DNA from 3 places in the Ornithinicoccus hortensis genome. Region 3 is predicted to be linked to each of the others. Evidence: riboswitches for the same ligand, from Rfam matches in the RefSeq annotation. Region 3 holds a riboswitch; each other region holds the start of a gene.
The links. A riboswitch is a leader RNA that binds a small molecule or an ion and turns the genes downstream of it on or off. The one in region 3 is predicted to bind S-adenosylmethionine.

Region 1 (9,377 bases), 440 kb from region 3:
TGGCGTAGCGGACCCAGGCTCGGAGCAAGACTGAGGGTGAGCGGAGTCTGAGGCCGGCGGTCCCGGGTCGGACACAACTCGCGTGGAAACTTGTGGGGCCTATAGCCCCCATTTGGTTCCACACAAATCCTGCGCCTTGGCTCGAGGGGCGCCGGGACAGCGGCAAAGCGGCCCCAGCTTCAGAGCAGGCGCCGGCCCATCGCCCAGGCGGTCAGCTCGTGCCGCGAGGACAGCTGGAGCTTGCGCAGCACGGAGGAGACGTGGGTCTCCACGGTCTTCACCGAGATGAAGAGCTCCTTGGCGACCTCCTTGTACTGGTAGCCGCGCGCGATGAGCCGCATCACCTCGCGCTCCCGCGCGCTGAGCCGGTCCAGCTCCTCGTCGACCTCCGCGATCTCACCGGCCGCGGCGCCGAACGCGTCGAGCACGAAGCCCGCCAGCCGTGGGCTGAACACCGCGTCCCCGTCGGCCACGCGTCCGATCGCACCCGCCAGCTCGGTGCCGCTGATCGTCTTGGTCACGTACCCACGGGCGCCGGCCCGAATGACCGCGATGACGTCCTCGGCGGCGTCGGACACCGACAGTGCCAGGAAGCGCACCGGCCCACCGGACTCGCTCAGCGCCCCGGGACAGCCGGTGATCACGTCGCTACCGCCCTTGCCGTTGCCGCCTGGCAGGTGGACGTCGAGCAGCACCACGTCGGGCCGGGTCTGGGTGATCACGGAGACGGCCGAGTCGACGTTGCCGGCCTCGCCGACGACCTCCAGCGGGCGCCCGCCGCCGGTCACGCCCGCCTCCCCGAGCTCGGCCTTCACCCCCGAGCGGAACATGTGGTGGTCGTCGACCAGGACGAGCCGGATCGGTGCGGTCATCAGGGTGCTCCTTCGTCGCTCTGCGTATGGGGACTCGCACCGGGCAGGGTCAGGCTCACCTCGGTGCCGTGGTCCAGTCTCCGGATCCGGGCCGTGCCGCCGTGCCGCTGCATCCGGCCCAGGATGGACTCCCGGACCCCGAGCCGGTCGGGCGACACCGCCTCCGGGTCGAAGCCGGGCCCGTGGTCGCGCACGAAGGCCTCCACCCCGGACGGCCCGACCTCGACGTAGGCGGAGACCGGTGGGGCGCCGTGCCGTACTGCGTTGGTCATCGCCTCGCGCAGCGCGCTGACCAGGGCGTTTCCGGTCTGGTCGAGGTCACGGTCGCCGGTCACCACGACCTCGATCGGCACGCCGTGCAGGTCCTCGACCTCGTGGCCAACGGCGGTGATGGCCGAGGCGAGGCTGCTGTCGCTGCCAGAGGGTCCGGCATACAGCCAGTTGCGCAGCTCCCGTTCCTGGGCCCGGGCCAACCGGTTGACCTGGGCCGGGTCGTCCGCGCGGCGCTGGATCAGCGCCAGCGTCTGGAGCACCGAGTCGTGCAGGTGGGCGGCGATGTCGGCCCGCTCTGTCGCACGGATCCGCTCGGTCTGCTCCCGGCGCAGGTCGCGCCACAGCCGCATGGCGTAGGGGGCGACGATGAGGGTCACCCCGACCAGGACGACGAGCACCGCGACGGCCATGTCCCACAGTTCGCCCAGGCCCTGGTCGCGGCTCACCACCATGATCAGCCCGACGACGGCGATGGCCACCCCGATCGCGAGCCGGGTGACCGCCTGGTTCCGCTGCGGGCCTTCACCGGGCACCCAGCGACGACGCGTCGCCTCGTCCAGCTGGGACCAGGCGAACACCGCGCCGAGGGCCACCACCAGGAACGGGATGGTGAGGTCCAGCCGCAGGTTCACCCCCAGGCCCTGCAACCCGAACACGGCGCCGGTGACGATCAGCGCCACCCCGATGAACAGCACCCAGAGCGCGGAGTCCGGGACCCGCAGGCGGTCCCCCAACCAGCCGGTCGGGCCACCCTGCGCGGCTTCCTCCCCCGTCTCCCGGCCCGGTCGCTCCCCGGGGTCCTCGGCGACAGTGGCCCACAGCACGCCATACACGAGGAAGCCCAGGCCCCCGGCGAACGCCAGCAGGACGAAGCCCACCCGCAGCGCGTTCGGGTGCAGCCCGAGGTGCTCGGCCAGTCCCGCGCAGACACCCGCCAGCTCGCGCCCGTGCACGGCGCGCCGCAGCGGCGGGCGGGGATGGTCGATGGTCTGCACCCCTCCATCCTGTCCCACCGTGGGCGCTGGTCCCACCGTGATCGACCGAACTCAGGGTGCGGCCAGGGTCCGGTCAGGGTCGCCCCTCATGGCGAGGGTCGGCCCGCAACCGGCACCGTGGGGGTATGACGAACACACCTGGGGGCCAGGGGCACCACCCCGGCACCGACTCCTTCTTCGACGCGTTGCGCCGGATCGACCTGCGCCGCGACCCCGACGCCTGGATCGGGGGTGTGGCCGCCGGGACCGCGCGACGTTTCGGGCTGGACCCGCTGGTGATCCGGATCGCTTTCGTGGTGGCGGCACTGATCTTCGGCTTCGGCGTCGCGCTCTACCTCTGGGCCTGGCTGCTGGTGCCGGACCGGTCCGAGCGCACCCACCTGGAGCAGGGCCTCCGGGAGGGCCGCGGGGAGTCCATCCTGCTGCTGGTGGTCACCACCTTCGCCACGATCGGGATCCTGCCCTGGTGGGGCGGTCCCGGTGGCTGGTGGGGCGGCGGCTGGTGGTTCGCCTCCGTGGTGCTCACGGTCGCCGTCGTGATCGGCGTCGTCATGCTGCTGCGCTCGACCGGGGTGCTCGACGGGTCCGACCCGAACCGTGGCGGCACGTTCCGGCACGAGACCACCGGTGCAGGCTGGACCGGCTCGCAGCAGACCGGTCCGGGCTGGGCGGGCTCCCAGGACACCGGTCCGGGCTGGGCGGGTGCCGTGGGCGCCCCCGACGGACCCCGGCCGCCCCGGCGCGGCACCGCAACCCCGCCGCGGCCACCCCGGCAGCCCGCACCACCGCGTCCGATCCGCGAGCGCCGCAAGACGGCCGGCGCCACGACGGGACTCATCGCGACCGGACTGGCCATGCTCACCTTCGGCGGCCTGCTGTGGGCGGGGGCGCAGTACGACCTGCCCGGCAACACCCTGGCGCTCGCCTGCGCAGGGGCTCTGGCAGTGCTGGCCGTGGTCGTCCTGGGGCTCGGGGCCGCCGGACGCCACAGCGGGTGGGTCGGGTTCCTGGCCCTGGTCAGCCTGGTCGGGACGGTCGCCTTCGCCCCGCTGCCGGACGACTACCAGGTCTCGACCCGGGTCGGCCAGGACACCTGGCGACCGACCAGCGTCACGGCGGGCGAGCAGTTCGCCCTCGGTGCGGGCGAGGGCATCCTCGACCTCACCGGGCTGGACCCGGACGCGGTCGACGGAGAGACGATCCGGGCCGATGTGAACGTCGGCCACCTGCGCATCCAACTGCCCGAGGACCTGACCGTCCGGATCGAGGCCGGCTCCGGCATCGGGACGGTCAACCTGAGCGGCCCGCCCTTCCAGGACCAGGGGTTCTCGGTCACCGGCGGGCTCAACGTCAACGAGGACCTCGTCGTCGGCGACGGTCCGGTGGATCTCGTGATCGACGCCCAGGTGGGCATCGGCCAGGTCACGGTGGAGAGGAACTGAGGATGATGAACGACGACAACCAGCTCCGACCGCACGCGGAGACCCCGGACTTCCCGGTCGAGCGCACCGAGATCCCGGAGTGGCGACAGGTCGCCGCCGATGACGACCGGACCCGGGAGGTGCCCGGGCCTCCCGCGGCCGAGGAACCCACCGATGGCTGGGCGTCCTCCGGCTCGGGCGGCAGGGACCACCCGGGAGCCACGACCGACGCCGACCCGACGCCCCCACCCCCGCAGCCGGAGCGGATCCCGGCACCCACCGGGCCGGCCTGGGGCACCGTGGCCTTCGGAGTCGTCTGTCTGGCGGTGGCCGCCGGCGCGCTCACCCTGCAGTTCGTGGACATCACCGTGGACTGGAGGTATGCCGCACCCCTCGCCTTCGCGGGGGTGGGCGCCCTCCTGGTGCTGGTGGGCCTGGTCGGGCTGGCCGGTCGTCGCAGTCAGGAATGAACCCTCCGACCGGGCTCACCCCCGGTCATCCCCCGGGGGTGAGACCGGTCGGCTCCTCCATGGGCGGCACCTCGTTGCAGACCCCGACCGGCAACAACCCGGTGAGCGTCAGGGTGGCCGCCCCGCCCGGCGCGGCGACCGGATAGGTCAGCTCGCCCACCCCGTCGGCGAACCCGACGGGCGGGGGCGGCTCCACCACGAACCCGTCGGCGAACGTGATCGACTCCACCAGTGGCCAGTCCGCCGCCAGGTCGGCCCGGGCGCCCAGGTCGACCATCGCCGCCTCCTCGGTCACCCCCTCGGGGTAGGCCAGCCGGACCGTGGCCGACCGGCCGGTGAAGGCCACCGCGATCCCCTCGACCCGGAGCAGGCCTGGCACGTCGTGGTCCGCCACGACCTCGTCCTGGTCCTCCTCGGTGGCATCCACCCCGAGCGCCTCGTGGAACGGGATGCAGCCACGGCGCAGGTAGAGCGACTCGGCATCCGTCCCGGCCAGCCTGACCACCGCAGGGTCTGCGGCGATCGTGGCATCCCCACCGGTCGCACCCCCCGACACCACCACCGACTCCTCCTGCTCCAGGTGCGCGCCGGCCAGCGGTCCCACGCCGTCGGCCACCGCCCGCTCGACGCCGTCCGGGTCCAGGTCGGGCCGGAGCCCGAGGGCCAGGCCCGGGGCGTCCCCCGTCCAGCGCGCCTCCCAGTCGACGTCGTCCTGGGTGAAGCCGTACCGCAGCATGAACCGGGAGTTCTCCTCGCGCAGCGCGCCGTCCGTCAGCAGGACGGTGCTCTGCGACACCTGCCCCCAGAACTCGATCCGGTCGGTCATCAACCACTCCGAGGTCATCTCGGGCACGCCGAGGCGCTCGCGGATGGCGTCGAAGTCGGTGATCGTCACGTGGGTCGCGGTGTCCGGCACCAGGAACAGCACCGCGCCGGACGGTGTGCCGGACCGGGCGGGAGCCGTTCCGGTCGTCCGGGTCGCGTCCTGCGACCGGGACTCGTCCCCCGGCCCGGACGCCCCGGCCGCGTCGGACCCGCTGCCCACGGCGACGCCGGTGGCCTCCTCCCGGTCGTCCGACGGTCCCTGTCCGGCGCAGGCTGTGACCGAGACCACGACCAGGGCCGACACTGCGGCGAGGCGGGGGCGAAGCGGCATGGAACGACAGTAGCCCTCCGGCCACCGCCGAAGCACCACGCCGCCACACCAGTCGTTACCGAAGCATCTTCAGTCACGACCGGTTGATGGCCCCGATGAGCGCATTGACTTCGCGGGATTGTGTGGGGTTATATGTGTCCCAAGGTCATGAGTTCCAGCTTCGAGCCCCGGCTTGCTGGACGGCAACCCTCCACTCGCGGTGGGGTGCCCCGGGTGATGACCTGGCGGGACGCCATACGGCGTTCTCGCAAGCGCGGGCCACTCACCCGAGAGGCCCAGAGACGCTGACGAAGGAGCGCCGCTGTGACCTGTCGAATGTGTAGCCGCTAAGCCCGGCACGCAGACCCCTGCCCCCACCCCACCGCCGCTCGGCCCGTCGGCCGTCCCCCGGCACGGGCGGGGTTACCCGTATGCCGTCGGGCGCCGTGGCGCAGCCCGCCCTGCCGATGCGCCGCCGGCTCCCGCACCACCGTCCCCACGCACACATCCCCACGAATATCCCCACCACCATCCCCACGGATGCATCCCCACGAATCAGGAGACACCGACCATGACCTGGTCCTTCGCCACCCGCCAGATCCACGCCGGACAGACCCCGGACGCCGCCACCGGCGCCCGCGCACTGCCGATCTACCAGACGACCTCCTTCGTCTTCGACGACGCCGACGAGGCGGCGGCCCGGTTCGCCCTCCAGGACCTCGGCCCCATCTACACCCGGATCGGCAACCCGACCAACGAGACCGTCGAGGCGCGGATCGCCGACCTCGAGGGCGGGGTGGGCGCCCTGCTGCTCGCCTCCGGCATGTCGGCCACCACCCTGGCGATCCTCAACGTCGCCCAGGCCGGTGACCACGTCGTCGCGTCCCCGAGCCTCTACGGCGGCACCCAGAACCTGTTCGCCCACACCCTGCCCAAGCTCGGGGTCGAGGTGAGCTTCGTGGAGGACCCGACCGACGCCGAGTCGTGGGCCGCCGCCGCCAACGACCGCACCAAGGTGTTCTTCGCCGAGTCGCTGGCCAACCCCAGCAGCCAGGTGCTGGACACGGCCGCGGTGGCCGACGTGGCGCACCGCATCGGGGTGCCCCTCATCGTGGACAACACCATCCCGACGCCCTTCCTCACCCGTCCGATCGAGCACGGCGCGGACATCGTGGTGCACTCGGCGACGAAGTACCTGGGCGGCCACGGCACCGCGATCGGCGGCGTGATTGTGGACTCCGGCAACTTCGACTACGCGCAGCACGCGGAGCGCTTCCCCGGGTTCAACACCCCGGACGAGAGCTACCACGGGCTGGTCTTCGCCCGCGACCTCGGGGTGGGCAGCCCGCTCGGGGCCAACCTGGCCTACATCCTCAAGGCACGGGTGCAGCTGCTGCGCGACCTCGGGCCGGCCATCGCACCGTTCAACGCCTTCCTGATCGCCCAGGGGCTGGAGACGCTCTCGCTGCGGATCGAGCGCCACGTCGCGAACGCCAAGCACGTGGCGAACTGGCTGCTGGACCACGACCAGGTGGAGTCGGTCTCCTACGCGGGGCTGCCGGGCCACCCCTCCTACGAGTTGGCCCAGCGCTACCTGCCCGGCGGGGCCGGCGCGGTCCTGGCCTTCGAGATCCAGGGCGGCCTCGAGGCCGGCAAGCGGTTCGTGTCGGCGCTGGAGCTGCACTCCAACGTGGCCAACATCGGTGACGTCCGCTCGCTGGTCATCCACCCGGCCTCGACGACCCACCAGCAGCTGACCGAGGAGGCCCAGCGCGCGGCCGGGGTCACCCCGGGCCTGGTCCGCCTGGCCGTCGGGCTGGAGCACATCGACGACATCCTCGCGGACCTCGAGCTCGGGTTCGTGGCGGCCAAGGGGGCCTGATGCCGGTCGGGCTGTCCACCGGGACCCGGCGACGCTCACGCGTCGTCGGCGACCTCACCCTGGAGTCGGGGCAGACGCTGCCCGACGTCCGCCTCGCGTACGAGTCGTGGGGACGTCTGAACGAGGCGGGCGACAACGCGGTGCTGGTGCTGCACGCACTCACCGGCGACTCCCACGTCGAGGGTGACACCGGACCGGACAGCCCGACCGCGGGGTGGTGGCCCGGCCTGATCGGGCCGGGCCGCCCCCTCGACACCGACCGCTACTTCGTCATCGCACCGAACGTCCTCGGCGGCTGCCGGGGCAGCACCGGGCCCTCCTCCCCGGGACAGGACGGTCGGCCGTGGGGTTCGCTCTTCCCCCGGCTGACCGTCCGGGACCAGGTCCGGGCCGAGGCGCTGCTCGCCGACCGCCTCGGCATCCGCAGCTTCGCCGCCGTGGTCGGCGGGTCGATGGGTGGGATGCGCGCCCTGGAGTGGGCGGTCACCTTCCCCGGCCGGGTGAAGCGCTGCCTGCCGATCGCGACCGGGGCCGTCGCTACTGCCGACCAGATCGCCTGGGCCACACCGCAGCTGTATGCGATCCGCGCCGATCCGGCGTTCCACGGCGGCGACTACTACCCCGGCCCGGGTCCGCGCGCCGGCCTGGAGGTCGCCCGCCAGATCGCGCACGCCACCTACCGCAGCGGCGGGGAGATGGGTGAGCGCTTCGGCAACCAGCCCCAGCGGGGTGAGGACCCGGCACACGGCGGACGGTATGCCGTGCAGTCCTACCTGCAGCACCACGGCCGCAAGCTGGTCCGACGGTTCGACGCGAACACCTACCTGCACCTGACCGAGGTGATGAACGGTCACGACATCGGCCGCGACCGGGGCGGGGTGGACGCCGCCCTGCGCCGGATCACCGCCGACCTGACCGTCGCCGTGGTCGACAGCGACCGGCTCTTCACCCCCGAGGACGGCGCGCTGATCGCTACCGCCCCCGCGTGCCGGGGCCTGGCCACCATCCACTCGCCATACGGCCACGACGGCTTCCTGATCGAGACCGACCAGGTCTTCGCGATCATCGCCGACGCGCTGGCGGACCGGCCGGTCCGCGACCATGGCGGATTCTCCGACCGGGCACCGGCGCACGGCACCACGCCGACGCAGGGCAGGGCGCCGGTCACCCGGGACGCCGGCCAAGCTCCGTCCCGCCTCCAGCGGGCCCGCCCGGCGGTCTCCGCCGAGGAGTCCGTCTTCAGCGGTGGCGGCCTCTGGTAGACCGGTCCCCGGTCGTCCGCCACTCCTGTCCCACCCGCCTCGTCCCCTACCATGGGGCAACGACGGGCGGAGGTGCGCGATGGAGTTCTTGCGGGAGACGCAGTGGCTCTGGTGGGCCGGGGCGGCGCTGGCACTGGGGCTCATCGAGATCGCCTCCCTGGACCTGGTGTTCAGCATGCTCGCCCTGGCGGCGGTGGCGGCAGCGGTCGCGGCCTACTTCGGTCTCGGCTTCGTCGGCCAGGTCTTCGTCTTCATCATCACCGCCCTCGCCCTGCTCGCCCTGCTCCGGCCGCTCGCACTGCGCAAGCTCAAGCCACCGGGAGAGGGACAGCTCACCAACACCGCGGCCCACGTGGGGCGCACGGCGGTCGTCCTGAGCGAGGTGACCGACACCTCCGGTCTGGTGAAGCTCGCCGGTGAGGAGTGGACCGCCCGCACCGAGTCCGGCCCCGCGATCCCCCTGGGTGCCCGGGTGGCCGTCGTCCGCATCGAGGGCGCCACCGCCGTCGTCGCCCTCGTCCCGGCCGATCCGTCGCCCTAGTCCCACCGACCAGGAGGTCATCAGCATGCCCAACCCCGCAGACATCGCCCTGTACGTCGTTCTCCTGCTGCTGCTGATCTTCGTGGCCGTGGCGATCTCGCGCGCCATCAAAATCGTGCCCCAGGCCACCGCGCTCATCGTGGAGCGGCTCGGCCGCTACCACCGCACCCTCGAACCCGGACTGCACTTCCTGATCCCGTTCATGGACCGGGTCCGCAAGCACATCGACCTGCGGGAGCAGGTCGTCTCCTTCCCGCCGCAGCCGGTGATCACCAGCGACAACCTGGTGGTCAGCATCGACACCGTCATCTACTTCCAGCCGACCGACCCCAAGGCGGCCACCTACGAGATCGCCGACTACATCCAGGGTGTCGAGCAACTCACCGTCACCACGCTGCGCAACGTGGTGGGTTCGCTGGACCTGGAGCAGACGTTGACCAGCCGCGACCAGATCAACGGGCAGCTGCGCGGGGTGCTCGACGACGCCACCGGCCGCTGGGGCATCCGGGTCAACCGGGTGGAGCTG
Region 2 (9,377 bases), 530 kb from region 3:
GTCGACCCATCCGGCCGGGTGCGCGCTCCGAATCCCCCGGTGCCAGAGCCGCCACGGTCGACACCGCGGCGGATCCCGACACCAAGGAGTTGTCATGCGCACCACCACCCGCCTCGCCCCGCTCGCCGTCGTGGCGCTCGTCGGTCTGCCCCTCGCGGCAGCCGTCCCCGCCTCGGCGCACGAACACGAGGGCACCGAGCTGTCCGGCACGCTGAGCGAGCTCAACCACTCCGGCGCCTCCGGCACCGCGTGGGGGATGCTCGAGGGCCACGAGCTGCACGTCACGATCGAGACGTCCGGGCTGCTCGACGGCGCCCCGCACGCGCAGCACATCCACATCGGTGGACAGAACACCTGCCCGGACCCGGACCAGCAGGGCAACGGCTACGAGGGGGCGTTGCAGGTCTCCGACGCGGTCGACTCCTACGGGGACGTCGCCGTGAGCCTGACCATCGAGCCAGGGATGACCAGCGGTGACCACGCGCTCGACGTGGAGAACTTCCCGTCGACGGGGTCGTACACCTACGAGCGGACCATCGAGTTGGACGAGGCCACGGCCGCCGACGTCGCCGCGGGCGACGGGGTCATCGTGGTGCACGGCGTGGACCACGACGGCAGCGGCGCCTACGACGGGGACATCGCCTCCGACCTAGACCCGGAGCTCCCGTCGGAGGCCACCGACCCGGCGCTGTGCGGCGAGTTCAACGTCGCCCAGATGAGCATGCCCGAGGACGGCGTCGCCACCGGTGGCGGCGGGACCAGCGGGATGGAGCACGCCGGGTTCCTGGCCATCGGTGCCCTGACGCTGGCCGCGGGCGGGCTCGGTCTCGCCGCGACCCGGCGCCGGGACGGCTCCCGTCAGGAGTCCTGACGCGTGAGCACGACCCAGCCCGGAGGTCGCGGCCGCACCCTCGTGGCCGCGGCCTTCGGGCTGCTGCTCGCCGCGGGCGTCGCCATCGTGGTGTGGGTCGCCACGCACCAGGTCGCCGACCCGCCGACGCCGGGAGCAGACGCTGCCCGGCCGACCGCGCAGGCCCCCGACGAGACGCGCCCGGGTGAGGGGTCGGCATACGACGCCCGCCCCGACGACGACTCCGCCACCGGCACCAACAGCGGCAGCGGCAGCGGCACCGGATCGTCCCCCGGAGGGGTGGGCGACGGCCCGGCGACCACGCGCGAGGCGCCCGCCACACCCACGGTCCTGCCCGCATCCGACCCCGTAGCGGTGCGGATCCCGTCGATCGACGTCACGAGCCCGCTGCACCCGCTCGGCCTCGCCGACGACGGCACGCTCCAGGTGCCGTCGGGCGACCGGTATGACGAGGCCGCCTGGTACGACGGGTCACCCACCCCCGGTGAGGCCGGACCCACCGTGATCGAGGGCCACGTCACCAGCCAGGGATCGGTGCCCAGCGTCTTCTACGACCTGGGCGCGCTGACGCCCGGCGACCTCGTCGAGGTGGACCGGGAGGACGGGCGCACGGTGACCTTCGAGGTGTACGGCACCGAGAGCTTCCCCAAGGACGCCTTCCCCAAGGTGACCGTGTACGGCAACACCGAGGGCCCGGAGCTGCGCCTGATCACCTGCGGCGGGATCTATGACCCGGACCGGGGAGCCCACGTGGACAACATCGTGGTCTTCGCCCGGTGGGTGCCCGGCTCCTGACCTGTTCCGGGACCGCTGACCGACTGCCGGCCGCTGATCCGCTACCCGGACAGCGGGACGGCCACCAACGGATCACTCGTCGGCTGGTCGGAGCCCCCGGCGGGCTCGAGCGTCACCCCGACGGCCACGGCCCCGGCCGCCTCCCCCTCCAGGACCACCTCGCTGGTGTCCTGCTCGCCCCGGGGCATCAACCCCGCGGAGACGGCCGTCCCGTCCTCGTGGACGAACCACAGCTGGTAGTCCTGTCCGTCCGGGGCGGGCTCCATCCCCTCGGCCACGAAGGCACTCCGGTTCAGGGACGCCGAGGTCACCACCGAGACCGTCACTCCGTCGACCGTCTCGGTGCTCCGCTGCGCGTCCGGCGCGTCGAGCACGTCCTGGACCGCGACCACCGCCGGTTCCGGCTCGCCCGTGCCCCACTGGGTGACCACGACGGCGCCGACGCCTACGGCCGCCGCGGCGGCGATCCCCACCCACCAGGCGCGACGCCGTCCGGGCCGGGGCTCCTCGGCGGCGGAGGGCTCGGGGACGCCCCGGTCCTCGTGGAGGGCCCGAGGTTCTTGGGCTGCCTGGGGCTCCTGGGCCTGGGGTTCCTGGGCGATCTGCTCGAGCAGGCGGGACCGCAGACCCTCCGGGGGCGTCTCCTCCAGGCCGGCGCTCAGGTCGGCCACGGGGGCGGACAGTTCGGCCACCTCCCGCCGACAGTCGGCGCACCCGGCGAGGTGCGCCTCGAACGCGGCGCGCTCCCGGTCGTCAACGGCATCGAGCACGTAGGCGCCCACCAGGTCGTGCACGCTACCCTCGTCGTTCACTGCGCACCTCCCATCCGGTCCCGCATCGTGCCCAATCCGTCCCTGATCCGTGTCTTCGCCGTGCCCAGCGGTATGCCGAGCCGTTCCGCCACCTCGCGGTGCGTCAGTCCCCCGAAGTAGGCCAACTCGATCGCCTCCCGCTGGATCGCGCTCAGTCCCCCGAGCGCGTCCCGGACGTCGGCCGCCTCCAATCGCTCCTCGGCAACCTCCGCCGTGGCGTCGAACGGGGGTGTTGCCTGACGTGATTCGTAGGCATCCTCCCGTGCGGATTGGGCCACCACCGACCTGACCCGGTCCACCGCCCGACGGTGCGCCAGGGTCAGCAACCAGGAGACGGCGCTGCCCCGTTCCGGGTCGAACGAACCGGCCGTCCGCCATACCTGCAGGAACACTTCCTGGGTGACCTCCTCGGCCTGGGCGCGGTCCCGCAACACCCGCAGCACCAACCCGTGCACCCGTGGGGCCGTCGCGTCGTAGAGGGTGGCGAACGCGGCCTAGTCGCCGCGAGCCACGGCGACGAGTGTCGTCGCCAGGTCGGGGCCGTCCTGGTCGCCGCGCATTGCCTCCATCCTGCCCTATCGCCGGGTCGGCCGCGCGGACGAGGCGACCTGACTACGGTGTGACCATGACCGGTGCGGTGGACGAGGTGTTCTCCCACTACCGGTCGCTGGTGCGGCGCTGGGCCGAGCCACTCCGCGCCTCGGGCTGTGCGCTCTGGGTCCGGGGCCGGGACCACTACCGGGTCGGTGAGGTCGTCCACCTCAGCAGGGCCACCCCCTCCCGCACCCGCCTGCCGGGCCTACTGCACCACAACAGCACCCACCCCGACGATCCCCTCGCCGGCCTGGTGCCCACGCTCGGTGGTGCCGTCGTCCTGGAGCCGGTGGGCACCGACGTCGCGGCGCTCGTCGACCGGCTGTCCCTGGGCGGCGTGGCGATCTCGGTGCGGTGGACCGGGAGCGGGGTCCGGGTCGCCTCCGCGGTCGACGGCGAGACCACTGAGGGCTACGACCTGTCCGACACCGTGCCGGGCAGCAACACCCGTCCGGAGCACACCGGCGAGTTGTCCGCCGCCCTCGCCGCGGCGATGGCCGCGGCGAGTCGGCACGGTGGCGGGACGGCCGATCCCGACCAGCACCTCCCCGACCAGCACCTCGCGGTCGGTCTGACCACGGCCGAGGCCCTCACCGGGATCCGTCTGCCGCAACCGGGTCCGTTCACCCTTCTCCGGGCGGTGCGCCTCCGGGCACCCCGCTGATCCTGCGGCTCCCGGACCCGGTGGATTGACATGGCCGAAGATCCTGTGGTCGACTAGGCGCACCCATCCAGAGCGGCCGAGAGACCTGGCTCATCGACGCCGCAGCAACCACCCACCCGGGCAGGTGCTCACGCCAGGACCGATGGAGGACCCAGTGCCACACGCAACGTTCCCGCGCGTGACTCACACCCCGCACCTGCGGCGCACCGTCGACCTGATGCGTCGGGCGGTCGGCGCCTGTCGTTCCTGACGCGCCGGACCGCCGCCCCACCCGCTCAGTCCCCCCGCTCCGGCCTGCGGCCGACCCGGCCCGACTCGGCCCACGGCCGACCGGACGGGATCTGCCGCACCCGCGCCCCGGCATACCCACCGGCCCGCGGGACCCGGGCACCCTGCATACCCGCAGCTGAGCGAGCACCCCGCCCGACCCCATACCCGCTCCCAGGAGTACCCCATGACCCTCAGCCTGTCCCCCACCTATCTCGACCGGGACCTCGGTCCCGGCCGCACGGCCGACGCCCCCGCGGTCGACCTGCGCGGCTCCTTTGCGCGGGCCGCCGCCAGCGCGTGGGTCGTCACCGGATCCGGCGCCCGCGGACCCGTCGGCTTCACCGCGATCTCCGTGGCGTCGGTCTCCCTGACGCCGCCGCTGGTGTCCTTCAACGTGGCCAAGACCTCCGGTTCGCTGGTCACCATCGCGCAGACCCAGCGTGCGGCCCTGCACCTGCTGGGTGAGGATCAGCAGCACCTGGCGGACCGGTTCGCCCGGGACCGCAGCAAGCGTTTCGTCGACGACGGCGCGTGGTCCTTCGACGACCACGGCCTGCCGGCCGTGCACGGCGTCACCGCACGACTGATCACCCGGATCCACGACCTGGTCGACGCCGGCGACAGCTTCGTTGCGATCGCCCGCGTCGAGCACGCCATCACCTCCACCGGCCGGCCCCTCGTGCACCACGCCGGCCGCTACACCCCACTCACCCCCTCGATCGGAGCCTGACATGACCGACACCACGCACGAGCCGAACGCCGTCGCCCAGTCCGGAGCCGGGGCGCCCGGCTCCGACCCGCTCGCCTTCGCCTACTGGGTGCCCAACGTCTCGGGCGGGCTGGTCGTCTCGACCATCGAGCAGCGGACCAATCACACCCCGGCATACAACATCGACGTGGCCCGCACGGCGGAGCGGGTCGGCTTCGACTACGCCCTGACGCAGGTGCGCTACCTGGCCTCCTACGGCGCGGACGCCCAGCACGAGTCGGTGTCCTTCTCCCTCGGCCTGCTGTCGGCGACCGAGCGGCTCAAGGTCATCGCGGCCGTCCACCCCGGCCAGTGGCCGCCCACGGTGCTGGCCAAGCTCGGGGCCACCGCCCAGGACCTGCACGACAACCGGTTCTGCCTCAACGTGGTCTCCGGCTGGTTCAAGAAGGAGTACACCGACCTCGGCCTGCCCTGGCTGGACCACGAGGAGCGCTACCGCCGCGCCGAGGAGTTCATCGAGGTGCTCCGCGGCCTGTGGGCGGAGGACGACTTCACCTACCGCGGCGACTTCTACCGCACCAGGGACGTCACCTTCCGGCCCCAGCCGCGGCTGCAGCCGGAGGTCTTCCAGGGCGGCAACTCCACGTCCGCCCGGGCGATGGCCGGTCGCCTGTCCGACTGGTACTTCATGAACGGCAACACCCTCGAGGGTGCCGCCGAGCAGATCGAGGACGTCGGCGCCCAGGCCGCCGCGAACGGGCGCCGGGTGCGCTTCGGCCTCAACGGGTTCGCCGTCGTCCGGGACACCGAGGAGGAGGCCCGCTCCGTCGTCGAGGAGATCATCGCCAAGGCCGACGTCGACAAGGTCAACGACTTCGGCAACGCGGTGAAGCAGGCCGGGGCCGCGACCGCCGACAAGAAGGGGATGTGGGCCGACAGCGAGTTCAAGGACCTGGTGCAGTACAACGACGGCTTCCGCACCGGCCTGATCGGCACGCCCGAGCAGGTGGCCCGCCGGATCGTGGAGTACAAGCGGGTCGGCGTCGACCTGCTCCTGCTGGGCTTCCTGCACGTGCACGAGGACGTCGAGCGCTTCGGCGAGCAGGTCATCCCGCTAGTCCGCCAGCTCGAGGAGGAGGGTCGGGCCGAGGCGGCGTCCGGGGCTTCGTCCGAGCACCGGGCCGAGGCTGCCCTCGTCAGCTGACTCCGGCGGTCCCCTCCCCTCCCCGACCGGACGCGCGAGCGGTCGGCCTCCACCCCCGACCAGACGCATGAGCTGGCGGTATTCACCCGCATCCGGACGCACGGGCTGGCATGCTCGAGGAATGGGCGATGACAAGGGACCAGCACTCGGCGGCGGCAACGACCCGGTGTCGGCGCCGCCGCCGAGTGATCCGAAGGCGACCCTGCACCGTTACCTCCGGGACGCGCGCCAGGCGCTGCTGTGGAAGCTCGACGGCCTCTCGGAGTACGACATCCGACGGCCCATGACACCCACGGGGACCAACCTGCTCGGGCTGGTCAAGCACACGGCCAGCGTCGAGCTCGGCTACCTGGGCGACACCTTCGGGCGGCCCTCGGAGATCGAACTGCCGTGGTTCGCCGAGGACGCCGAAGATAACGCCGACATGTGGGCGACCAGCCGGGAAACCCGGGAGGACATCCTCGGGCTGTACCACGCGGTCTGGGCGCACACGGATGAGACGATCCGCCTCCTGCCGCTCGATGCTCCGGGGCGGGTCCCCTGGTGGGCGCCCGAGAAGGCCAACGTGACGCTGCACCAGATCCTGGTCCACATGGTCACCGAGACCCAGCGTCACGCCGGCCAGGCCGACATCGTCCGGGAGATGATCGACGGGGCCGTCGGCCTGTTCCCGGATCGCCCGAACATGCCTGCTGGCGATGCGCAGTGGTGGACCGACTACGTCGCCAGGCTCGAGGAGGCGGCTGGCGACGCCGCACGACAGGTGGATCCTGGCGGTCGACGGGCTGGGGAGGAGGACGACCGCAGGGCGAGGTAGTCCCGGCCCGCGGGTCGGCCACGGACGGAGACGACGGGCGACACCTCACGCGTTCGGTCAGGGGTGGGGACCGCCACCTCACGCGTCCGGTCAGGGGTGGGGACCGCCACCTCACGCGTCCGGTCGGGGGTGGGGGTGGGGTGGGGGTGGGCGCGGGAGGTGAGAGTCGTTGCCGGGCAGCGGGGGTGAGAGGTTCGGGGCGCACCGTGGGGGCGACACAACGGCGACAGATCCGGCCTAGACTCATAGCCGTTGTGTCGTCGGAGGGAGCCGGGAATGGTGACTCGCAAGGTCGGTCCGAGGCGCGCGATGTCATGAGGGCGGTCAGATGATCACAGTCGAACTCCGGTCCACCCACCACCGGTTCACCGAGGTGGTGACCACCTTGGAGGTCAGGGACGACGGCACGCACCGGGTGACCGGCTCGCGGAGCGCGCTCGACCTGGGCGAGTCCATGGTGGCCTTCCCCGGGCCCCGCATCATCAGTTTCTACGACGACCCCTGGTTGTGGGCGCGCGCGCTGCCGCACAACCTCACCAGCCCCTACCTGCACGCCGTGATCGTGCAGGAGTCCCCACGGACCGTGCAGAGTTCCGCCTCGGCAGCCGGTTAGGCCTGTCCCCAGCCTCGGCCGCCGGCCGGACGCCCGGTCCCGCAACAGAGGGCCCGCCCCGTGATCCGGGGCGGGCCCTCTGTATGTCCGGCTACGGGGTAGGCCGGTCAGCCGCCGAGCACCTCGGCGGTGGTCCTGACCCACAGCTGCGGCTCGTAGAGCCCCATCGCGTCCAGCGCCCGTCGGTGGTTGGTGTCGTCCGACCCGGCGCACGCGTCGGAGACGACGGTCACCGTCGCGCCGCCGTCGATGGCCGGCAACGCGGTCGAGATCACGCAGCAGTCGGTCGCCACCCCGGTCAGCACCAGGTGCGGCGTCGGCCCGGTGATCGACCGGAGCTGCTCGCCCCACTTGCCGAAGGTGGGTTCGTCGACCGTATGCCGTGCGCCGAGGGCCGCGGCCGCCGGCACCAGGTCGAAGAGCGGGTCGTCGGCCGGCTTGTCCGCGAAGGACCACTGCTCGAAGTAGGGCACCCAGGAGCCGACCTTCTCCGCCGGCGGCACCCACCGGGTCAGCACGACCCGGTCCCCGAAGTGCTCGGCCAGGGACCGCACCGGGTCCACGATCTCGAAGAACCGCGGCGCGGCCCAGTCCGAGGACGGGTCGGCGAAGATCACCTGCGGGTCGATCACCACCAACCAGGGCTGGTCACTCACCGGTCTGCCCCCTCACACCGCGGTCCGGTCCGCGCCGTCACCGGCGCCCCCACCGGGCGCGACCGGCGCCGCGGCCTCCTGGCGACGGACCGCGCCGGCCTGCAGCACGGCATACCCGACGAACCCGATGAGCAGGGCGACGAAGACACCCAGGTTGGCCCACGCCCAGTCGCCATCGCGGCCACCGAGGCCGAGCGGGCCGAGCAGGTAGCCCTGCCAGTTGTTCCACCCGGCGTCCTCGGCGAAGCTGTTGATCACCAGACCCCAGCCGACGACTGAGCCGACCGCCATCAGCGCCACGGAGGTCCAGTTCCAGTCGCCGTAGCGGCCGGAGCCGTGGAACAACGCGTGCTCGTCGTAGTCCCGGCGGCGCAGCATCACGTCGGCCATCAGGATCCCGGCCCAGGTGGCGATCGGCACGCCCAGGGTGATCAGGAAGCTCTGGAACGGCGCCAGGAAGTTCTCGGCGAAGAACACCACGTAGATCGTGCCCAGGGTCAGGATGATGCCGTCGATCCCGGCCGCCGCGGGGCGGGGGATCTTCACGCCCAGGCTGAGCAGGGTCAGCCCCGAGGAGTAGATGCCCAGCACCGCGCCACTGACCAGGGCCAGGACGGCCGCGACCAGGAAGGGCACCAGGAACCAGTTCGGCAGGATGGTGGCCAACGTGCCGATCGGGTCGTTGGCGATCCCGTCGATGAGGCCGGGCTGGGTGCCGGCCAGGGCCAGGCCGTAGCAGACCAGCAGGGTCGGCGCGAGCGCGCCACCGAAGGTGTTCCAGAAGACGATTGCCCCGCCCGAGGCGTCCCGCCGCTGGTAGCGCGACCAGTCCGCGGCGATGTTGATCCAGCCGAGCCCGAAACCGGTCATCACCATCACCAGCGCCCCGATCACCGCCTGCGTCGACCCGCCCGGCAGCGCCGTGACCACCGACATGTCGATCTCGCCGAAGGTGAGCACGATGTACAGGATCGTGATCGCCCCGGTGAGCCAGGTCAGCACCGACTGCATCGCGATGATCGTGTGGTAGCCGGCGACCGAGGCGAGCACGATCAGCGCGGCGATGACCACGCACGCGATCACCTTGGTGGTGGTGCCGCTGCTCCAGCCGAGCTCGCCGAAGACGGTCGCGGTGGCCAGCGTGGCCATGATCGCCAGGAAGGTCTCCCAGCCGATCGAGATCAGCCAGGAGAAGACCCCCGGAACCTTCTGCCCGTTCACCCCGAACGCGGCCCGGGACAGCACCATGGTCGGTGCGGAGCCCCGCTTGCCGGCGATCGCGATGATGCCGCAGAACAGGAAGGACAGGGTCACGCCGACAACGGTGACCAGGATCGCCTGGGCGAAGGAGACGCCGAAGCCGTAGACGAAC
Region 3 (9,377 bases):
AGGCCTGCAGCGCCACGCAGACCTGCCCCAAGATCATGCACGTGGACGGCGAGTACGAGGTATGGGGTGCCCGCGGCTCCCTCGTGGTGACCGACGGGGACCCGGCCGGACCGACCGACGTGACGATGCCGGACACGGTCCGGCTCTACATGGTGGCGGGCACCCCGCACGGCGGGGCGAACGCCATCCTGCCGCCGAACGACGACCTCGGGATCTGCCAGCAGGTCAACACCCCGCTCGGCACGCAGGCGGTCATCCGATCGCTGGTCCTGCGCCTGGACAGCTGGACGGCAGACGGGGTCACCCCGCCGGCCAGCAACTACGGCTCGGCCGACGCCGGCACGCTCGTCGGCTCGGCGCAGGACGAGACGCGCTTCCCCGATATCCCGGGCGTGACCTACAACGGACTGTTCAACTACCTGAGGGTCACCGACTACGCCACGACGCCTCCGACCGAGGGTGCCGAGTATGCCGTCCTGGTGCCCCGGGTCGATGTCGACGGCAACTCCCGGGCCGGGATCCGGTTGCCCGCTCTGGAGGCGCCGCTGGCCACCTACACCGGGTGGAACCACCGGTCGGCCGGCAACGCGGAAGGCGAGCTGTGCGGCTCCTTGGGATCCTTCATCCCGTTCGCCGCGACGAAGGCGGAGCGGATCGACAACGGCGACCCGCGCCGGTCGCTCGAGGAGCGCTACAGCTCCGACGACCGGTATGTGTCTCGGTACTCGACCTGGGCACACTCCCTGGTCCGCAAGGGCTACCTACTCCCGGCCGATGCCCAGTCGATGATCGAGGAGGCGAAGGGCATCTCCGTCCGCTGACGCCGACCGGGCGCCCGTCGGCAGGACGGCGGGCGCCCGGTCACGCGTCCGGTCGCCCCTAGAGACAGCCCGGTCGCACGTCCGGTCACCCCCTGGGGCCGCCCGGTCGCACGTCCGGTGGGGTGGTGGGGCCGCCCGGTCACACGTCCGGTCGGGTGGTGGGGTCAGGGGCGGGCGAACCAGGCGGCGGCCAGCAGCTCGTGGGAACGCGCCCGCGCCTCGTGGTCATGCGTGATCGTCGTGATCAGCAGCTCGTCGGCGCCGGTCGCGGCCTGCAGCACGCCGAGCTGGTCGGCGACCCTCTCCGGACTCCCCACGAACCGGGTCCGGAGGCGGTCGTCCACCAGGGCCTCTTCCTCGGGCGGCAGCGGGTCGGCGGCGGCCTCCTCGGGCGTGGGATACGGGATCGCCCCGCGGCCGGTGCGGATCGAGGCCACCCACTGCCCGTAGCCGGCCGCCAGGTATTCGGCCTCGTCATCGGTGGGGGCCACGACCACGTCCGCGGAGACCGTCACGTGCGGTGCCGTCAGCCGGTCACCGGGGACGAAGCTGTCCCGGTAGTGGCCGACGGCGTCGATCACCCCGGACGGCGCGACGTGGTAGTTCGCGCCGAACGGCAACGCGCGCTGCCCGGCGAGCGCCGCGGACTCGCCCTTGGAGCTCCCCAGGATCCACAGCTCGGGGTCGCTCGGGGTGTCGGCTGCGGCCCGGTCGAGCGACAACTCCCCGACCTCCAACGTCCCGCCGAGGATGTCCTGGATCGTGGTGACGATCTCGGCATACCCCTCCGGCTGCGCCCCCTTCAGGTAGAGCAACGACTGGCTCGCGCGGAACCGGGGACCGGACAGCAGCGGACCGAGCGCCACCGGCGCTGGGACGAGCAGCCCCTCGGGGGTGGTGTACTCCTGCGCCGCGGGGCGCGGCGGCAGACCCGTCGGTTTGTCAGCCCCCGGCGCCCGGCGCAGTCCGGAACGCCCCAGGCCCAGGTCGATCCGTCCCGGGAAGGCCGCCGCCAGGAGCGCGAACTCCTCGGCGATCGACAGGGCGGTGCGGTGCCCGGCCAGCACCGCGCCCGAGCCGAGCCGGATCCGCGTGGTGTCCCCCGCCGTCAGCGCGATGGTCAGCGCCGGGGACGACCCGACGACCCCGGGGTTGAGGTGGTGCTCGGCGAACCAGTAGCGGTGGTAGCCGGCCGCCTCGGCCCGGCGCACCAGGTCTCGGCTGTTGGTCAGCGCCTGTGCGGCGGTGCCGCCGCTGCTGACGGGGACGAGGTCGAGGACACCCAACGGGACGGGCATGAGAACTCCTGGGACAGATCGGCATACGTGCTTGCGGACCCGGGTAGGCCAGCCTGGTCATCACCTGGAGCACCCCGTCACCATGCGGAAGGGTTGCCGTCCGGCTCAGCCAGGGCTTGGACACCGGAACTCTCGACCGGCACCGACAATACCGACCCGACCGCGGGCGCCGGCAATCCGCCCCCTCCCCGGTGACCACGGCTTTCCTCTAGCCTCAGTCCCCTATGGACGAGGAGCACCAGGACGACCCGCCCGTCACCGTCGCGCAACTCACCCGGGACCGGCTGGGCGAGTTGAGCGCCGGCGAGCGCAAGGTGGGCAGGGCGCTCCTGTCGGCCTATCCCGTCGCGGGCCTGGAGACGGTGGCCCAGCTGCCTCCAGCTGCAGGGAAATCTGATCGGGGCTGAGTGGTCCGATCAGTCCCCGAGGTCGTCCCAGTCGAACGTGCTCGTGCCGCCGCTCTCCCAGTCCTGCCGCAGGATCCCGTAGGCCACCGAGGCGACCGGCGCCCCGCCCTCGACCGGCCACCCCTGCCGGTAGTGCGCCTCCTTGACCCAGCCAGCGCGCAGGAACGTCTTGCGCATCGCGATGTTGTCCTCGCGGGTCTGCCCCTCGAACCGGTTGACCGCTGGCATCGTGCCGAAGACGTGGTCGGCGGCGGCCCGCAGGATCGGCACACCCAGACCCCGTCCCCGGAACGCTCCGTCCAGGCGCAGGTCGAACAGCGGCGCACCATCGGTGAGGTCCTCCAACCGGAAGAAGCCGATCCGGCCCAGCTCGTCGTGCTCGATCCAGAACGAGTCGTTGTCCTCGTCCCGGAAGGCCCCCTCGGCGATCGAGGCCCCGACCTGCTCCGAGGTCAGGCAGGTCCGCACGTGGAACGGGAACTCGTTGCGGGTCATGAAGTCGACGAGCCCGTCCCGGTCGTCACCCGTCGGGTCGAGTCGGACGAAGCTGATGGTCACGGAGGCGACGCTACCGGGCAGCCGGTCATCAGCTGACCCGGCGAGCCGCAGAAACTGCACGGACAAGGGCCATCCCACCGACCGCCCCCACGACCAGTCCGGCAGCCCCGATCGCCGTCGGTCCCCAGCGGTGCGGGTCAGGGTCCGCCTCGCGCAACGCCTCGGCGACCGCCCGGCGGTACCCGGCGGTGCCGCCCGGCGGCGGTCCCACCAGCGCGTCGAGGTCGCGCTCGCGGACCACGACCTCGTGCACCAGGGAGCCGACGAGCGGCTTGGCGAGTCCGGCGTCCAGCGGCGTCACCAGCCCCACCCAGTGACTCGCCAGCCCGGGCGTGAGGACCGGCACGGTCACCACGAGACGGCGACGCAGGCCGGCGACCTGGGCGAACTGCTGCATCATTTCGGCGAACGTCAAGACGTCCGGGCCGCCGATGTCGAAGGTGCGGTTGATGCCGGGGTCGAGATCCGCCGCACCGGCCAGGTAGTGCAGCACGTCCCGCACCGCGATCGGTTGCACCCGGTTGCGCACCCACACGGGCGCGACCATGGCGGGCAGTCGCGTGGTCAGGTAGCGCAGCATGTCGAACGAGGCCGACCCGTCGCCGATCACGACGGCAGCCTGGAGCACGGCCGTGTCGACACCGGACTCCAGCAGGATGCGACCCACCTCGACTCGCGAGGCCAGGTGTGGCGACAGCTCACCCTCCGGGTGCAGCCCGGAGAGGTAGACGATCCGAGCGACTCCGGCCTCCCGGGCAGCAGCGACGAACTCCCGCACCATCCGGGCATCGCCCTCCCGGAAGTCCCCCTGCCCGTCCATGGAGTGCAACAGGTAGTACGCGACGTCGACGCCCTCCGTCGCCCGGCGCAGGCTCGGACCGTCGGTGGCGTCGCCTTGGACGGTCTCGACCTGGCCACCCCACGCCCGCGCGGCCACCGCGTCCGGGTGCCGGCTCAGCACACGCACCCGGTAGCCGCGCGCCAACAGCACCGGCACGAGGTGCCCGCCGATGTAGCCCGTGGCACCGGTCACGAGGACGGTGCGGTCGCGGTATGCCGTGGAGCGGGTCATCGGAGGGCCTCCAGGACGGGGGGAAGCAGGAAGAGGATGCCGGTCGACCAGGTCAGGTGGGTCACGACCGGTTCGAGGACCCCGCCCGTGGACCGTCGCTGCAGCCCGGTCACCACTCCCAGGACCGCGGCCGCCAGGGCGAGCAGCACCACGCCGGCGCCGAGGGTGGTCAACGTGTAGGCGGCCGCGGTCACGGGCACGGCATACCGGGTAGGGACGATGGTGTGCAGCGCGCCGCGGAAGAAGACCTCCTCGCAGGCTCCGGTGACCGCGGTGACCAGCCACACCACCAGCAGTGGGCCAGACGTCGTGTGGTCGAGCAGCCGTTCCACCGGCCCCGCCATGACGGGGATACGAGCCACGAGCACTGCGCCCACCAGGAACAGCCCGACCAACGCGAGTCCGAGCAGGAAGGCAGGGACCGGCCGACCCCGACCGGCGGGCACCGGTGCCCCGATCAACACCGCACCGCCGACCCAGACGACCGCTACGGCCAGCGTCCAGAGGAAGAAGATCGGGTCGCCGGGTTCGCTCCGCACCGCCAACGCCAGGAGCACGGTGCCCAGCACCAGGCTGGCCACGGCGATCAGCGGGGCGGCCACCCGGTGATCGGTCCACACCAACTGTGCCGTCGTCCTCACCGGGCCATTGTGGTCGCTGATCGCCCGACATGTCGGCCGAAGGGGTAGTCATCACAACGCCCACGCGGACTGGGCGGCGATCGATCAGTCCTCGGCCGCCCCGGTGAGGAACGCATCCATCAACGGCCCCGCGGTCGCCGAGCCCCGGAAGCCCTCCTCCACGAACACCGCCACCGCCAGGTCGCCCTGCGTGGCCACCATCCAGACATGGGTCAGGGGCGGGTCCTCCTCACCGAACTCCGCGGTGCCGGTCTTGGCGAGGACCGGGTCGCCGGGGACGTCCTCGAGCATCGAGGCGCCGCCCTGCGTCACGACCCCCCGCATCATCTCCTCCAGCGCGGCGGTCTCCTCCGGGCTGAGTTCCCCGCCGGGGGCCGCGGTGGTCGCGGTGGCGTCGTCCACCCCGCCGTCATGGGCGAGCACCCGCGGCACGACCGTCGAGCCCTGGTGGATGCTGGCGACCACCCCGGCCATGGCGGCCGGGGACACCAGCACCCGACCCTGACCGATCATGGACACGGCGTGCTCGGTCTCGGTCTCCGCGTCCTCAGGGACGGACCCGCTGAAGGCGGTGACCGGCATACCCCAGGTCCCACCCAGCCCGAGGTCGGCCGCGGCCGAGGCCAGGTCCCCCATCGACACCGCGTCGCGCTGGGCGACGAAGGCGGTGTTGCACGAGTGCGCGAGGGCGCTGGACAGCGGGATCTCGCCGAGTTGGGAGGCCGGGTACTCCTCCACGTTGGTGACCCGGTAGCCGTCCACGTCGAGGGAGTCGGTGCACTCGACCGTGCTCTCCGGGGTCATGCCGGACCGCAGCAGCGCGAGCGCGGTGACGAGTTTGAAGGTGGATCCGGGCGCATACTGTCCCGCGAGCGCCGTGTCGACCCCTTCGGACCCCGGCCCGTTCGCGACGGCCAGCAGGTCACCGGACGCGGAGTCGAGCGCCACGATCGCACTCGACGGTCCGACGTCGGCCAACGTCTCCTCGGCGAGTTCCTGCAGCCCGGAGTCGAGCGTGAGCCGGACCGGTTCCGCATCCTCGGCGGCGCGCTCGAGCAACGTGTCGACGACCTCCCCGTCGGCGGACTCCTCCACCACGAGGAGTCCGGGTGAGCCTGCCAGGTCGTCCTCGAGCGCCGCGGCGAGGCCGGACAGCCCGACCACGTCGCCGACCTGGTATTGACCGGGATCGGCCTCCATGATCTCCTGCGTCACCGGGCCCACCCGACCCAGCAGGGGTTGCGCGAAGGTCCGCGTCGGCCCGAGCACCTGCTCCTCCTCGAGGGCGCGGGCCCCCGGGATGTCGTCCGCGGCGGCCGCCAGCGCGTCCCCGTCGCCGTCGGACTCCCGGTAGGTGATCAGGTCCACGAAGGCCTCCGGCCCCGCCGCCTCGACCGCCGCGACGAAGTCACCGGGGGTGATGCCGGCGGCTTCGGCGAGCGCCTGCGCGGACTCCGCGGCCTCGTCCGCCTCGACCAGCGTCTTGTCGATCCCGAACCGCCGCACCGGGCGCTCGGTCAGCAGGGGTTCCCCGTCCCGGTCCACCAGGTCGGCCCGCTCGGCGGCCACCGTCCGGAGCGAGAGGTGGTTGCCCGGCCGTATGCCGAGCACGTCCGGTTGCCAGGTCGCGGCCCACGCCCCGTCGACGACGTTCATCGTCAGGGGCGCCGTGAGTTGGAACTCCTCGTCCCCCTCCAGGTCCCAGGTCAGCGTGAGCGTGGCCTCCGCCGACTCCTCCGTGACGGACACGTCGCCTGCCTCGACGGTCAGGGGTACCTCCCCCATCCCGGCATAGGCCACGTCCCGCGCCTGGGCGGCCTCACCGGCCACCCCGTCGGGCACCGCCGAGGTCACGGCCGCGTCGACACCGGCCGGCGCGCCTTCGGTCGGGTCGCTGCCACCGCCCTCCCCCTCGGCGGGCGCCCCGTCCTGCGGCACGAGCGGCGCCCGGGAGAAGTCTCCGGTCTCCAGCGCCGCAGCCACCTGGTCGGCGACCTCCTGCGGCGACCCCTCCAGCTCGTCGCTGCAGGCGTTGAGACCGACGGCGGCCAGCAGCACGAGCGGCAGGGCGAGGCGGGTCCTCATGGGCGTATCAACTCCGTCGGTCTTCGGTTTCGGACCACGGTGCCACAGTCCGGTGACAGTCGCCGTGGCGCAGGCCTTCCGGCGGATCCGGCCCGCCCTCGGCGTGGACTCCACCTGCCGTCGTCCCCGCCCACCGCTACCGTCGGAGTCCATGGTGCACCACCTCTCCCGACAGGACGCGCGACGGCTCGCGGTCAGCGCACAGGCGCTGACCGCCGACCGGCTGCCCGACCTGATGGCCGTCGCCCGCCGGCTCACCGTGCTGCAGCTGGATCCGGCGCGTCCGGTCGGGGCACCGAGCGCCCAACTGGTGGCATGGAGCAGGCTCGGGTCGGCATACGACCCCGCGGAGCTGGACGACGCGCTCGACCGGCTGGAGCTGGTCGATCTCACCGGCTTCGCGCGACCCGCGGAGGACATCGCCCTGTTCTACGCGGAGATGGCGGCGTGGCCGGGGGTCGACGCGCCCGCCTGGCGGATCGCGCAGGAGGGCTGGATCGCGGCCAACGCGGAGTGTCACGCGGACATCCTGGAGCGGCTGCGCCAGGACGGCCCGTTGCCGGCCAGCGAACTGCCGGACACCTGCGCGGTCCCGTGGCGGTCCTCGGGGTGGAACAACAACCGCAACGTCCGGATGCTGCTGGACCTCATGGTGGAGCGCGGCGAGATCGCGACCGCGGGTCACGACGGGCGCGAGCGGTTGTGGGACCTCGCCTCCCGGATCTATCCGGACCTGCCCGCCGTGCCCCCCGACGAGGCGGACCGCACCCTGCGCGAGCGGCGCCTGCAGGCGTTGGGGATCGCCCGCGCGCGGGCCGCCAAAGCGCCGACCGAGCCCAACGACGTGGGTGACGTCGGCGAGGAGGCCGTGGTCGACGGCGTGCGGGGCACCTGGCGCGTCGACCCCACGCTGCTCGACCAGCCGTTCACCGGGCGGACGGCCATCCTGTCCCCGCTGGACCGCCTGCTGATCGACCGCAAGCGGATGGTCGAGCTGTTCGAGTTCGACTACCAGCTCGAGATGTTCAAGCCCGCGGCGAAGCGGCGGTGGGGCTACTGGGCGATGCCCGTCCTGTATGCCGACCGCCTGGTCGGCAAGGTCGACGCCACCGCGGACGTGGGCTCGGGTGTGCTGCGAGTGGACGCGGTGCACCAGGACGAGCCGTTCGACACGGCGATGGCCGGCGAGGTCCAGCAGGAGATCGAGGACCTGGCGCAGTGGCTCGAGCTCGACCTGAAGATGTCGGAACCGGTGGGAACGGATGCTTGACATCGCACACCTGTACGAGTAGCGTGGTGTCACGAGGTTGGGACGAGGGGTCTCGACCGGGAGGACTCACCGGGGGGTGGGGTGGATGCGACTCATCGAAGAGTCCGTCGGTGTGGACCGGTTGCCCGCCGCGCCGGCCCCGCTCCCGCCGGAGCCCGACAGCCTGATCGGGCAGGTGTCCGCACTACGGGCCCGGTTGCAGGACACCACCGCCGACGAGGTGCCCGAGCACGAGGTGCTGGACGCGTTGCGTGGGCTGGAGGACCTCACCCGTGCCGCCGCAGCCGCCACCGCCCGCCTCTCGGCACGCTTCCAGACCGACGAGCTGGCCCGGCAGGCCTCCAACGGTGTGCCCGCCTCCCGCCGGGGCAGGGCCGTGGCCGACGACCTGGCACTCACCCGCAAGACCTCGCCCTACCGGTCCAGCCGGGAGCTCACCGCCTCCCGGGCGCTGGTCACCGAGATGCCCCACATGCTGGCCGCCCTGGCCGCCGGCGACCTGGATGCCGGCGCCGCGCGCATGGTCACCGAGGAGACCGTCTGCCTCGAGCCACACCACCGGGCACGGATCGATGAGGTGCTCGCCCCGAGGGTCCACGGCATGTCCGCCAATCAGCTTCGGGCCGAGGTCCGCGCGCTGGTCCAGGAGCTGGACCCGCAAGCCCTGGTCCGGCGGGCCCGCAAGGCCGCCAAGGACCGGGGCGTCTGGGTCCGCCCGGTGCCCGATGTGATGGCGCTTCTCTCGGCCCGGTTGCCCGCCGCCGCGGCCATCGCCTGCCACAAGGCCCTGGCCGACCACGCGACCGCGCTCAAGGCATCCGGGGACGAGCGCTCCAAGTCCCAGATCATGGCCGATGAACTGTTCGCCCGGCTCACCGGTCGCAGCGCCGCCGAGGGGGTCGACGTCGAGGTCCAGATCGTGATGACCGACGCCTCCCTGTTCTCCGGCGACCCTGCCGCCGCAATCCTCAACGGCTACGGGCCGGTGCCGGCGCAGTCGGCCCGCGACCTGCTCTACCCCGAAGACGACAGCACCCCGGACGGCCCACCTCCCGCCCAGGACACCCCTGGCGCGAGCACCCCGGACGGCCCACCCCCCGCCCAGGACACCCTTGGCGCGAACACCCCGGACGACTCTGGCCAGGGCGCCACGCCCGAACGGGCACAATCCGACATGGCGCCAACCGACACGCCGCCGAGGGGTTCGACGCCCACTGGGACGACG

Region 1: it holds a riboswitch for S-adenosylmethionine, as region 3 does, so the genes downstream of both, FB467_RS03895 (bifunctional o-acetylhomoserine/o-acetylserine sulfhydrylase) here and FB467_RS01810 (LLM class flavin-dependent oxidoreductase) in region 3, are expected to answer to the same signal.
Region 2: it holds a riboswitch for S-adenosylmethionine, as region 3 does, so the genes downstream of both, FB467_RS04290 (flavin reductase family protein) here and FB467_RS01810 (LLM class flavin-dependent oxidoreductase) in region 3, are expected to answer to the same signal.

What each region holds. Positions count from the first base shown of each region.
Region 1 covers NZ_VFOP01000001.1:848,179-857,555, reverse strand. Annotated here, with positions in the region: gene FB467_RS03920 (LuxR C-terminal-related transcriptional regulator) at 180-872, opposite strand; gene FB467_RS03915 (ATP-binding protein) at 872-2,140, opposite strand; gene FB467_RS03910 (PspC domain-containing protein) at 2,266-3,582, shown strand; gene FB467_RS03905 (hypothetical protein) at 3,585-4,031, shown strand; gene FB467_RS03900 (hypothetical protein) at 4,057-5,187, opposite strand; SAM riboswitch class IV at 5,331-5,447, shown strand; gene FB467_RS03895 (bifunctional o-acetylhomoserine/o-acetylserine sulfhydrylase) at 5,738-7,048, shown strand; gene metX (homoserine O-acetyltransferase MetX) at 7,048-8,310, shown strand; gene FB467_RS03885 (NfeD family protein) at 8,390-8,851, shown strand; gene FB467_RS03880 (SPFH domain-containing protein) at 8,877-9,377, shown strand, end outside.
Region 2 covers NZ_VFOP01000001.1:933,423-942,799, reverse strand. Annotated here, with positions in the region: gene FB467_RS04315 (CHRD domain-containing protein) at 95-871, shown strand; gene FB467_RS18910 (class F sortase) at 875-1,666, shown strand; gene FB467_RS04305 (anti-sigma factor) at 1,708-2,478, opposite strand; gene sigK (ECF RNA polymerase sigma factor SigK) at 2,475-2,933, opposite strand; gene FB467_RS04295 (hypothetical protein) at 3,104-3,736, shown strand; SAM riboswitch class I at 3,797-3,885, shown strand; gene FB467_RS04290 (flavin reductase family protein) at 4,191-4,736, shown strand; gene sfnG (dimethylsulfone monooxygenase SfnG) at 4,738-5,919, shown strand; gene FB467_RS04280 (DinB family protein) at 6,041-6,736, shown strand; gene FB467_RS04275 (hypothetical protein) at 7,065-7,349, shown strand; gene FB467_RS04270 (cysteine hydrolase family protein) at 7,457-8,005, opposite strand; gene FB467_RS04265 (purine-cytosine permease family protein) at 8,018-9,377, opposite strand, start outside.
Region 3 covers NZ_VFOP01000001.1:405,098-414,474, forward strand. Annotated here, with positions in the region: gene FB467_RS01805 (alpha/beta hydrolase domain-containing protein) at 1-821, shown strand, start outside; gene FB467_RS01810 (LLM class flavin-dependent oxidoreductase) at 986-2,119, opposite strand; SAM riboswitch class IV at 2,142-2,257, opposite strand; gene FB467_RS01815 (hypothetical protein) at 2,344-2,526, shown strand; gene FB467_RS01820 (GNAT family N-acetyltransferase) at 2,536-3,084, opposite strand; gene FB467_RS01825 (NAD(P)H-binding protein) at 3,113-4,156, opposite strand; gene FB467_RS01830 (CPBP family glutamic-type intramembrane protease) at 4,153-4,797, opposite strand; gene FB467_RS01835 (penicillin-binding transpeptidase domain-containing protein) at 4,882-6,882, opposite strand; gene FB467_RS01840 (DNA glycosylase AlkZ-like family protein) at 7,034-8,152, shown strand; gene FB467_RS01845 (HNH endonuclease) at 8,238-9,377, shown strand, end outside.